3 regions of the Brevibacillus sp. Leaf182 genome follow, and region 2 is predicted to be linked to each of the others. Evidence: riboswitches for the same ligand, from Rfam matches in the RefSeq annotation. Region 2 holds a riboswitch; each other region holds the start of a gene.
What was found. Region 2 has a riboswitch for S-adenosylmethionine ahead of ASG16_RS16680 (pyridoxal phosphate-dependent aminotransferase). Riboswitches for the same ligand answer to the same signal wherever they lie in the genome.

Region 1 (4,152 bases), on a different contig from region 2:
CATTGACCAGTGTCGGTTTCGAGGTTCTCTATGTCGTCTATCCCTATGTACAAAATAAGGACAGGGTAAATAAAAGTGCACAGTTGGCGGTGCTGGTGACTTATCTTATCTATTTATTGGTCATGATCGTGTCCTTGGTCTTTTTTAGCCAAGGTCAGCTCATGAGGACGATCTGGGCGACACTCAATCTGCAAAAGATGGTGTATCTCCCCATTCTGGAAAGATTTGAGCTGGTCGTTATCTCGCTGTGGCTTATCGTCATCTTGCCGAATATCATGCTGTATTTGTGGTGCTCGGCGCGAGGGCTCAAGCGTTTGTTCAGCTTCAACTTGCGAAGTTCATTGTATTGGATTTTATCGGTGATTTATCTTGCTTCCTTGACGATGCTTTCCAGACAGCAGATGAATTGGCTTTTTACTGTGCATGGGAAAATTAGCATATGGGTTGTGTACCTGTACCCCTATTTTTTGTACGTCATGGTCTTGCTGAAGCAGCGAACGCAACGGGCAAAATCGAAGAGCAAAGGAGAGAGTGCCTGATGCTTGATGAGCGGAAAAAGAGGTTGTCCTTCATCAAACGGTTTTTGGCGTTGTGGTGTTCTGGTGTCATAATAGTCACAGGCTGTGGAGATCGGCAGATTTTTGATGAAACTGGACTTGCCACAGCTGTCGGCTATGACTTGTTAAAGGATGGAAACATTCGTGGGACTGCAATCATGCCCTCCATTAATCCAGAGGCAAAAAAAAAGATACAGATTTTCTCAGCAATGGGGGAGACCAGCAAATCAATCCGGGATCGGGTTAATTTACAATCAGATAAAAGAGTGTTGGGTGGGCAGATTCGTGTCGCCCTCTACAGTGAAAACTTGGCAAAACGCGGGCTTGGCAGTATCGTTGACACGCTGTATCGGGATTCCTCTATTTCCAGCAGGGTTTATCTTTGCCTATTTGAAGGCGAAACATATGATATGTTAACGTATCCCTATTCTGAAGAAGGGAATATCGGAATCTATTTATACCGTATGATTGAGCAAAATATTGAAGGGGAAAAAATTCCGTCTTCCACCATGCATGAGTTTTTTCGGGCCTATTATGACAAAGGAATCGACCCGATCATGCCGTACATTGCAAGAAAGGGAAATGAGCTGCAAATCAAGGGTATCGCATTATTTCAAGGGGAGCGTTATGTAGGGTGGATCACACCAAAGGAAGCCTTTTTAATCAAGCTCATGCATGGAAAGTTCAGCATTGGCAGCTACGATACTTCTGTTCCTGCTCGTATTTTTGGGGAGGAGCCAAAGAGCCGCGGAAGTAAAAAAGACCGTGTGCAGCTTGTCTTTGACACCATTTCCAGCAAATCTAAAATTGATCTGACCCAAGTGTCCCCCCGGTCTTTGATATTGATATACGATTACATGCGAGAATTTTGGAATTAACCCTTCCGCTGAAGCTAGAGAATGCAAAGCTGATGAAAATCATGGAGAATGCACTGGATAAAGAGATCGAAAAAGAATTGCAGAAAGTAGTCAGTAAATTGCAGGGCCTCGATGTCGATCCCGCTGGATTCGGGATGGTGTATCGTGCAAATAGAAGAGGGATGGCAAACATGACGCAGGCCGAGTGGAGAAAAATGTTCAAGGAAGCAAAGTTTCGCTTTCACGTAAAGTCAACAATCATCCGCAACGGCGTCATGGATTAAAAAACTTTTTCCTGCTATTACTATTGACGTGATATTTTCAAAAAGGATATAATCCGTTTTGTATCATCATGAAATAGAAAAAACGAACATAATATACGTAGATATCTTTCTTATCAAGAGAGGCGGAGGGACAGGCCCTATGAAGCCCGGCAGCCGGTTCATTTTCGAATGAACGTCGCGGTGCCAATTCCTACAGGATTGTTTGGATCTTGTGTAGATGAGAAGGGTGGATGCGAACGTATACATTGCGTTGCAGCCCCTTTTTCGTTTATTGAAAAAGGGGTTTTCATATTTTATCAAGATTGTGGTCGGGAGGTGGATGCGTTGATCCAACTGCGTCATTTGCATAAAAGCTATCAAGTACAAGGTAAAACCATCCCAGCATTAACGGGGATCGACCTTTCCATAGAGCAAGGAGAAATATACGGGATTATCGGACACTCTGGTGCAGGGAAAAGTACGTTGATCCGGTGCATCAATTTGCTGGAGCGCCCAACTTCTGGGGAAGTTATTGTGGACGGCGTCGATTTGACTAGGCTGGATGAAGGGAAGCTGCAAGAAAAGCGCCGCTCAATCGGCATGATTTTTCAGCACTTCAACTTGCTGTCTTCTTCGACAGTCGGTGAAAATGTCGCTTTTCCGCTCAAGCTGGCCAAGCGTCCGAAGGCAGAGATTGAGAAGAAAGTAAACGAGCTGCTGAAGCTGGTTGGCTTGGAGGCACATAAGGACAAATATCCGTCCCAACTGTCTGGCGGACAGAAGCAGCGTGTCGGGATCGCCCGGGCGCTCGCGAATGATCCAAAAGTGCTGCTCTGTGACGAAGCTACATCGGCTCTCGATCCGCAGACGACGAACTCCATTCTGGCACTGCTCTTGGACATCAACCGCAAGCTGGGCTTGACCATTGTGTTGATTACCCACGAGATGCACGTCATTCGCTCCATTTGTGATCGTGTCGGCGTAATTGACGGCGGAAAGATCGTCGAGTCGGGTAACGTACTGGATGTATTCCTTCGTCCGAAGCATCCAACGACACAGGAATTCGTGGAACAAGTAGCAGATTCTACAGAGCTGAGAGAAGCAGTCGAGCACGAAAAGGCTTCGGGGAACCGGACCATTGCTCGTGTCACCTTCCTCGGAGAAAAAACGTACCAGCCGATCCTGTTCCAAACGATGCAAGAGACCGGTACGGTGTTCAGCATTTTGCAGGGAACAATCTCCCGCATGAAAGATACGCCGTATGGTCAGTTGGTGATCGAGCTGGAAGGCGATGTTGCACAGAATCAAAAGACCATTGAGACGCTGCGCCAACGTGGCTTGGAAGTAGAGGTGATATAAATGGACTGGACATTCGAGAATGTGGATTGGGCTGAAATCGGCGTAGGTACGATGGACACGCTCACGATGCTCGGCTTTTCCACCCTGTTTACCGTCCTGATTGGTTTGCCATTGGGAATCGTTCTGTTTTTGACTTCACGCGGACAGCTTCTGCAAAACCGCACTTTTTATACGATCGCATCATTCGTTGTCAACGTATTGCGCTCGGTACCGTTTATCATTTTGATGATTTTGCTGATTCCTGTGACGAAAATGATCGTAGGAACCTCACTCGGCGTACTGGGTGCCATTCCGCCGCTCGTATTTGGTGCCGCTCCGTTTTTCGCACGCTTGGTGGAAACCTCTCTGCGTGAGATTGATAAAGGCGTGATTGAGGCCGCACAATCTATGGGGGCGTCCAATTGGCAGATCGTCTGGAATGTCCTTTTGCCAGAGTCTAGATCTGGACTGATCGCAGGTATTACGATCACGACGGTTACGCTGGTCTCCTATACCGCAATGTCTGGGGTAATTGGCGGTGGTGGTTTGGGTGACTTGGCGATCCGATACGGTTATCAGCGTTTCCAAACCGATGTCATGATTGTGACTGTTGTTATTTTGCTGGTGATGGTACAGATCTTACAAACGCTGGGGGACCGTCTGGTTCTGAAATTCAGCCGCAAATAGATCTTTCCATATAGATTTTCAAAAAATAAGACTAAATACATGCAAGGGGGAAATCATTCATGAAAAAGCTAGTCGTATCTGTACTTTCTACTGTATTGGCATTTTCTTTGGCAGCTTGCGGAGGCAAAACGGAAACAGCACCTGCTCCGGCTGAAGGCGGCGCACAAGGCGGACAACAGGAAGTAACATTGAAGGTAGGCGCTTCTCCCGTTCCACATGCAGCAATCTTGAAATTCGTTCAACCAAAACTGAAAGAACAAGGCGTGAACCTGGAAATTAAAGAGTTCACCGATTACGTACAACCTAACGTTCAAGTGAACGAGAAACAACTCGACGCTAACTTCTTCCAGCACAAGCCTTACCTGGAAGACTTCAATAAAGGACAAAACATGAATCTGGAGCCAGTAGTGGCTGTACACATTGAGCCATTCGGCGCTTACAGCAAAAAAG
Region 2 (4,152 bases):
TATATCATCCTAGGCGATTCGGAACACACGTGGTTTCTCTGTGTGTGGGAGGAAAGAGAGGTCTACATGCGCGGACGCTTCTTCCATACCAATATCGCTTGCCAACAGCAATGCCTCTTCCTGGAAGGTCGGCGTACAGCTTCCTTCATTCAGTTCACAGAGACGCTTCAATCGCTTCAGTCTCTCTGCGGACTTCTCCACTCTCATGCATTCGTTCGTCAGCTCACAAACGTTAACGTGACGAGCATCAGCGATCATGCTGATATCATTCACATGGACAATCAGTCTTTTGCCTTCTTCTGTTACAAATCCGATCGAGCAAAAATGCGCACCTGACATTTCCAACCGAGTGAGAACAGCATTGGCGTAAACTTCTCCCGTCCGCAAGCGAATCTGGCTTGCTTCAATGGCTCCGCCGATTTTCCGCTCGTTGGAGATCACCGTATACATATCCGTGTAACCGTTAATCTGATAGCGCATGGTACCCTCCCGCTCTCGCTGAGACTAATTATCATTAACAACAATGACATCGTATAATGAAAATCATTATCTGTCAATAATGAGAATGATTTTTATTCTAGAAGAAAAAAGCCACACTCCATTTATATGGTAGTGTGGCCAATTTGCCTCGCTTTTATTTGGTTTTCGTAAATAACCCTAACTGCTCAATCCGTTGGACCGCTTCTGCGAGACGATCTTCACTGGATAACAAAGCCGCTCTCACATAGCCCTCACCTGTCGGACCAAAGCCATTTCCCGGCGCTACGACAACATGCGCTTTTTCCAAAAGCAGGTCAGAGAACTCCACGGATGTGAAGCCGCTTGGAACAGGAAGCCAAGCAAAAAACGAACCTTGTGATGGTGGAGCCTGCCAGCCAATCCGATGCAGATTGGAGTACAAGGCATTGCGGCGGCTTTCGTAGACAGCGACGAGGTCGCGAACGCACTGCTGCGACTCCGTCATCGCTTTGGCTGCCGCCATCTGTACCGCTCCGAACAGACTGACGAAGTAATGGTCCTGAATGAGATTGATCAGACGTACCAGCTCGCGATTCCCTACCATGGCACCAACACGCCAGCCTGCCATGTTGTACGTTTTAGACAAGGTATAGAATTCTACGCCCACTTCTTTTGCTCCAGGAACCTGCATGAAGCTGACTGGCTTTTTCCCGTCATAGCTGATCGCCCCGTAGGCAAAGTCGTGGCAGACGACGATTTCATGTTTTCGCGCAAAACGAATGGTCTCCTCATAAAACTCAAGTGGTGCGTTGACTGCTGTTGGATTGTTCGGATAGTTGAGAAACATCAGTTTCGCTCGATCCAAATCAGCTTGGGAGAGCTGGCTGTAGTCTGGCAAAAAGTCATTTTCCGCCTTCAGCGGCATCATGGCCATCCGTCCGTTTACGACAGCAACCCCCGACCAATAATCCGGATAGCCTGGGTCCGGAACCAGTGCAACATCGCCTGCGTTCATGAGTACTTGGCAAATCTCTACGAGTCCGGTTTTGCTGCCGAACAATATCGCTACTTCTTCCTCCGGATCGAGGTCCACATCAAATTCTTGCTTATACCAATGAGCCACTGCCTGCTTCAGTTCCACACGTCCCTGAAAAGGCGGATATTTGTGATGGAGTGGTTGTGCCGCTTGTGCCTGTAATTCTTCAATAATGTGCGGCGGAGTCGGCAAATCGGGATTGCCCTGCCCCAGGTTAATGACGTCATGGCCTTGCGCAATGACCTTGTTTACTTTTGCAACCAGGGTCGCAAAAAACTGGGTAGGGAGTCGATCAATCATGTCGGAGGGTTGAATGCGCATCTTTCTTCCATTCCTTTCTTGGGGCCCAATACAGTAAAACCCCCTTTTTCCATACAGAAAAAGGGGGAGATCAGCTTGGTCACGTCCTTATCTGTCAGGAAAAAATCCTGCTGGAATTGGCACAGCATCTGTCCATCACATGGAACAGATCCGCTGCCGGGCTTCATAGGGCCAGTCCCTCCACCTCTCTGAATAAGTCAAACACACGGAATATACTGTTTTTTCGTCTATATCATACTACTTGAGCACGTATACCGTGTCAAGATACTTGATTCTGTACGGGTACTTGATGCCTTCTTTTTTGAAAAGAGGTGTGGAAGGCAAAGAATGCGACAGACACCAACGACAAGCCTGCCATCACGAACAATAGTCCCTGCGCATGAATCGATTGGAAAATGAATGCGCCAAGCAATGGTCCGAGCATCCGTCCAGCTGATCCAGTCCCTGCTATCAGCCCTTGAATGAAGCCTTCTCGTCCCTCTGGCGTAAACTGTGCAGCAACAGCCGGCACCGCTGGCCACACGAGCATTTCTCCCAGCGTCATGATGAACATGCCTGCCACAAAGCCTGCATAAGCCGTTGATTGAGACAAAATCAGCATCGACAAGGCAAAAATATAAGCACCCAAGAGCATTTGAGCTTTTAGCGTACGGGCAAAGCGTCGAATGACCCACGCAATCAACGGCTGACCGAACAGGATCAAACCACCATTCAGCGTCCACAACAGACTGTATTGACGGAGTGTAATGCCCAGGGATTGCATGTAAGTCGACAGCACCGTCGTCCACTGTACATAGACAATCCAGCTAATTAATAGCCCCCCGCATAATAGCAGCAGAGCCCCCCATACCACCTTTGACTCTTGCTGTGGTTGTCGCAGCACATCACCAGTTGCTTGCTCAGACATGCTTTGTCCAGTCGTCGAGTTTCGGCTTTGTTGTTCCACCATTTTTAACTGACGCGGTAAAATGAGCATGAACATGGCGAGAACGATCACTTGTGAAATGGCATTACCGAAAAACGTCCAGGCAAATGACACACTTGCCAAGAAGCCGCCCAACGCAGAACCGGCAGCTACCCCCACATTGAGGGAGACATAAATCAGATTAATTCCTTTCCGTCCTCCGTCCGGCCATAACACGACGGCCAGTGCATTCATCACAGGGGAAAGTGTTCCGTAAAAAAGTCCATTCAGCAGAAGCAACGCAACATAAATCGTAAAATCTTGTGTAACACCTAAGCCGATCGATATCAGAATAACGCCGATGGAACCGACAATGATGGTGCGCATTTTGCCCCAGCGGTCAAACATCATCCCGCCGACAATACTCCCGATCAGGAATGCGCCTTGATTTAAAAGCAACAAGAAGCCGGCTACAGTCAGCGGCTTTCCGAGATGGTTGTGAATATAGATCGTGACTAGCGGCCAAATACACGCCATTCCAGTAGAAAAAATGACGGCAGCAATCGCCAATAAACGAATGCTGCTTGGATAGGATTCCCACTTTTGCCTCATGCCTTACTTCTCTCCCCGATGGAAATCGCCGCTTTTTCCGCCTGTTTTGGATTGCAAACTGGTCGGACCGATTATCATTTCTTTATCCATGGCTTTGCACATGTCATACACCGTCAAAGCCGCTACGCTGACAGCGGTCAACGCCTCCATCTCGACGCCTGTTTTCCCTGTCGTCTTCACGGTTCCTGTAATCGCAAGCGTCGTTTCATCTACAAAAGCAAACTGTATGTCGATGCCAGTCAATGGCAGCGGATGACACATCGGGATGATTTCCCACGTCTTTTTGGCAGCCATGACACCTGCTACCTGCGCTACGGCGAGTACATCGCCCTTTTCGATTCGACCTTCGCGGATTCGGGCGAGGGTTTCGGGTTTCATGCTGATTTGGCTCTCGGCTACAGCCACCCGTTTTGTGACGTCCTTCTCAGACACGTCTACCATCCGCGCTCGATTTTGTTCATTAAAATGTGTTAATTGATCAGTCATACGAGTATCGTTCCTCCTCTATCTCCTCCTACCTTACTCCCGCCGCTGGATAAAAGCAATGGGAATGTAGACGACATTGTTTCGTTATCTTGCTCATCCACTCCTTAAAACGTACGAAGAGCAAATGCTGGAGGTATACTGTGCGTACACAGCTCAAAGGAGGCGTATGGAAATGGAAACGATGAAGGATCAAACGATACGTTGGTCAATGCTTGTGCATGGTGATTGGACCATTTATTTAGCTGCCACGGCTGCCGGGCTTTGTTATGTTGGCTCGGTCAACCAGCCTTTTTCCGAATTGGAAGCGTGGGTTAAAAAGCATCGCCCACAAAGT
Region 3 (4,152 bases), on a different contig from region 2:
GGGTACGTGCTGGGAAGAGCACGCTCCTTTTTAGCGTGTTGGCCATCTTCGTCGTCGGAACCTACTACCTATTCCAAACTGCCATGGATAGAGAACATACCAACCCGAACACGCAGCCTGCTCCTGACAATACCGTGAACCAAAAGACTTCAGTGCAGCTCACCTTTGTCGGTGACATCATGATGTCAGGAAATGTAGAGAAAACGTTACTCGCAAACAGCTATGACTACCCATACAAGCATGTAAGCTCGCTCTTTTTACAAGATGATATCACGATTGCCAATTTGGAGACACCGATCACCGAAACAGGTGTTGCTGCACAGAACAAGGCGTATGTCTACAAGTCGTCGCCACTTGCTGTTCCTGCCATGAAAAACGCTGGGATTGATGTGGTGAATCTCGCCAATAATCACTCCATGGACCAAGGAGTTCCGGGATTGCTGGATACCTTTGACGCTTTGGACAAAAACCGGATTGCATACGTCGGCGCCGGAAAGGATGCCAGCCGTGCCTATTCTCCTGTATTGATAGAAAAGAACGGCATCAAGATCGCGATTCTCGGCTTCAGCAGGGTCATTCCCGAAACGAGCTGGTATGCAGGGAATTCCCAGGCAGGTATGGCCGCTTCCTATGATCCTACGCTAGCAGTGAAAGCGATCCAAGATGCGAACAACCAAGCAGATCTCGTCGTGGTGATTGCACACTGGGGCAAGGAACGCTCCGATTATCCTGTCGATCATCAAAAAGAGTTGTCTCGTGCCTACATCGATGCTGGTGCAGATTTGATTGTTGGCGGTCATCCTCATGTCCTTCAAGGCTTTGAACGATACAACGACAAATGGATTGCGTACAGTCTCGGCAATTTCATTTTCACACGATCAAACGAACCCAAGACTTGGGAAACGATGGTTCTGCAAGCAAGCTGTACGAAAAGTGGTGATTGTGAGCTGACGATGCTTCCGTTTCACGCAGAATTGGGACAAGCTGTACCCATGAATGAAAGCAACGGCGCTGCCCTGCTAAAACGGATTGAATCCATTTCTGTGAGTGTTGACATCCAAAGCGACGGGCGTGTACAGCCGCGTGCAAAAGCGGTGGAGACTGCCCCCTGACAAAAGAAGCCGTGTTTCTAGCTAACCAGAAATACGGCTCTTCTTGTGATTCCTTTTTCTTACGCAGATTCGATAATCGGGAAGCAGCGCACTTCTAAGCCAAAATCATTTTTCAATAGGGACTCGTGCTCTTCACTGATTCCTGTCACGATCAAACCTGCGCGCAAGACGCCTCCCAAGTCGAATTGGACCTTTAGTTTATGCACGTTGACTCCTGCCTGCTGAAGGAAATGCAAGACACGGTCTGGCGTAGCAGTATGACATGAGCCCTCCATATAACACAGGACGTGTTCTTCCGAGTCCACCGTGACACCAGCTTTGGCAGCCGTTTTTTCTTTCCAGGTAGGATGCGGTGTGAATGGCTGTGTCAATAAATAGGCCAAATCCTCGACGACAGCACTCGCTGTAGGGAGCTCTCCTGCCCCTCTTCCTGTAAACAACAAGTCTCCCACGATGTTGCCGGATAGCTGTACAGCATTAAACGCGTCGTGGATTTGCGCCAACGGATGGCTCAGCGGAAGCATGGTTGGTTCAACAGATAGGCGAATTCCTTTCTCAGCTTGATAGGCCTGCGCGATCAGCTTGATCCGGTATCCCAGCTCGCTCGCAATCCGAATGTGACCTGCTGACAAATCTGCAATTCCTTTGCGAACAACATCTGCTAAAGGCAGTGATTCTCCGTAAACAAGCTGTGCCAAGATATACAACTTGTACATGGCATCAAAGCCTTCTACATCCGAACGAGGGTCTGCTTCCGCATAGCCCAGCTCCTGCGCTTGCTTGAGCACCTCCTGGTAAGAGAGCTGCTCTGCCTCCATTTTCGTCAAAATGAAGTTCGTTGTTCCGTTGAGAATACCGCGAACACCTTGAATATCGTTCGTGCGCAGGAACTGCCGGAGCACGCTCAAGATCGGGATGCCCCCTGCCACACTCGCTTCATAGGCAAGATGCACTTGATGCTGATTGGCCAAATCGACTAGCTCTGTTCCTTTTTTCGCCAGAAGTTCTTTGTTGGCAGTTACTACATGGCATCCCTTTTCGATGAAAGCACGGACGTAGTCATAGGTAGGTTCTACACCGCCCATGACCTCCACCACGATATCCACATCGCTGTTCAATACATCCTCAAAGTCTGTTGTCAGTAAAGTCGGGTCGATAGGAACCGCCCGCTCTTTTTCCGAGTCACGCACCAATGCCTTGACGATCTCAATTCGTTTACCCAGACGAGAAGCCAGCTTCTCCTGTTGCGAACGGATTGTTTTGATTACGCCTCCACCCACTGTCCCCAATCCCAATAATCCCACGCGTACCACTTCTGCACTCATCCTGACCACCCCATACCCCGAATTTTAGATAAAAAGAAAAGCCATCTTCGATAAGAAGAAGGCTTGTTAGCAGCTACTGCTCCTCCTCCTTATCTACCAGGACGTATATGTCCTGCAGGAATTGGCACCTTGTCACAAAATATGCGTGACGGTTGCCGGGCTTCATCGGGCCAGTCCCTCCACCTCTCTGGATAAAGAAAATATGAAATTGAAAAAAACCTTCTTCGCTAAGAAGAAGGTTCATCTACTAATGGAGTAACCCGCTTCTTATCTATCGAGACGAAACGTCTCGCAGGAATTGGCACCTTGTCGCAATATGCAACGGTTGCTGGGCTTCATCGGGCCAGACCCTCCACCTCTCTGGATAAGAACCATTTATGCTGTTGAGCTTTATTCTAAGAAATTCCAAGGCAAGCGTCAACAAAATTCTTTCTTTTCTGATTGCAAGCTGATTTGGCCAGACTTTCAATTGTGGGTGAACAGACTTTCTACCTCTTCCATACTGCAGCAAGTGCAATGAAACACGCCCTCCTGGCATTCCTCAGGCAGCTCTTGTTCCTCGACATATCCGCACCATTGGCAAATCATAAGTTGCATCATCGCACGCCCTCCTTTTCTTTTATCCTGCCCAAAATAAAAAGAGCATTTTCCGTTCGACCGTGACGATCGTTAGAAAATGCCAGAAAAGGAGGGACGCACTTGTCCACTCGCTGTTTTTTGCAAGCCATCTCTAACACCTCCCTATCTCCCGTAGGTCTATCAGTGTCGTCGAAACAGGCAGGTCTCCTGACTATGGGTTCATCGTCTAGCGTCGCCTTCCCCGTCTATTTTGATAGACCAGTGGCTCGTTGGACGCTGACTCTCCTCTTACAGTGGCGGGACCGTGTCGGAATTGCACCGAGCTTCCCTATTATCCTTTTGGCGAATTGGTACGCCCTAAGGAACCTGTTTCCATCTATGAAATTGTCTTTTCTCACTACTATTCTCAGATTCTACCTTATTTTTCCTTGTTTTGCGAACATTGCTCGTGGGCCAGTAGCCATTCCTTTCGCCACAAGCCACCCGAATAGCCTGTTAAACTCCCGTTTGCTCCTATAATTCTGTGACAGGGTACGATGATGTTCAGCCGATTTTTTCCGTTGGCATTCCCGACAGCCCTCACCGCATTTTCCTTCCCAATCAACGCGGCTAGCTCCGTGTACGTAATCTTGTGCGCATAGGGAAGGGTGGTCAATGTGTGCCAGACTGTTTTCTGAAAGTCTGTCCCTTTCATACACAGGGGAACAGAAAAGGACTGTCTCTCGCCGGAAAAATATTCGTCCAACTGTTGCCGACAAACGAGGAGAGGCTCTAGACATTTGTCTTCTTGTTCACGCAAAATGGGTTCGTCCCGATCTGTGAACATGATCGAACATACCCCGTCTTCTGTCCCACTGATTTCCAAGATGCCGAGTGGCGAAACATAATCAATTGTCTGTAATCTCTCCATACAAGACCTACCCTAGATACCGATCTTTCAAAATGGTTCTGTGGTGAGCTTCATGTCCAGCAATCACATAGGCCAACGTCCTTGCAGATAGCTTGTTTCCGTTGGCAAGGCCTGTACGCAACCACGCTTCTGGAGAGATTCCGCGAACCTGCGCGATGGTGGAAGCCCGAACGGCCTTATACTCTTCCACTAAATCAGAGAGGTCTCTTCGCTGAAAACACCCGTG

Region 1: linked by a shared signal. The riboswitch ahead of ASG16_RS02380 (methionine ABC transporter ATP-binding protein) and the one ahead of ASG16_RS16680 (pyridoxal phosphate-dependent aminotransferase) in region 2 are both predicted to bind S-adenosylmethionine.
Region 3: linked by a shared signal. The riboswitch ahead of ASG16_RS22250 (homoserine dehydrogenase family protein) and the one ahead of ASG16_RS16680 (pyridoxal phosphate-dependent aminotransferase) in region 2 are both predicted to bind S-adenosylmethionine.

The regions. Positions count from the first base shown of each region.
Region 1 covers NZ_LMPN02000014.1:60,455-64,606, reverse strand. The annotation lists gene ASG16_RS02390 (GerAB/ArcD/ProY family transporter) at 1-539, shown strand, start outside; gene ASG16_RS02385 (Ger(x)C family spore germination protein) at 539-1,435, shown strand; gene ASG16_RS31475 (Ger(x)C family spore germination C-terminal domain-containing protein) at 1,426-1,698, shown strand; SAM riboswitch class I at 1,806-1,922, shown strand; gene ASG16_RS02380 (methionine ABC transporter ATP-binding protein) at 2,023-3,036, shown strand; gene ASG16_RS02375 (methionine ABC transporter permease) at 3,037-3,702, shown strand; gene ASG16_RS02370 (MetQ/NlpA family ABC transporter substrate-binding protein) at 3,762-4,152, shown strand, end outside.
Region 2 covers NZ_LMPN02000024.1:76,825-80,976, forward strand. The annotation lists gene ASG16_RS16675 (hypothetical protein) at 10-480, opposite strand; gene ASG16_RS16680 (pyridoxal phosphate-dependent aminotransferase) at 635-1,816, opposite strand; SAM riboswitch class I at 1,901-2,015, opposite strand; gene ASG16_RS16685 (MFS transporter) at 2,076-3,332, opposite strand; gene moaC (cyclic pyranopterin monophosphate synthase MoaC) at 3,336-3,818, opposite strand; gene ASG16_RS16695 (methylated-DNA--[protein]-cysteine S-methyltransferase) at 3,991-4,152, shown strand, end outside.
Region 3 covers NZ_LMPN02000031.1:166,841-170,992, reverse strand. The annotation lists gene ASG16_RS22255 (CapA family protein) at 1-1,112, shown strand, start outside; gene ASG16_RS22250 (homoserine dehydrogenase family protein) at 1,172-2,437, opposite strand; SAM riboswitch class I at 2,524-2,635, opposite strand; SAM riboswitch class I at 2,702-2,808, opposite strand; gene ASG16_RS31565 (hypothetical protein) at 2,903-3,037, opposite strand; cobalamin riboswitch at 3,197-3,401, opposite strand; gene ASG16_RS22245 (methylated-DNA--[protein]-cysteine S-methyltransferase) at 3,435-3,926, opposite strand; gene ASG16_RS22240 (DinB family protein) at 3,934-4,152, opposite strand, start outside.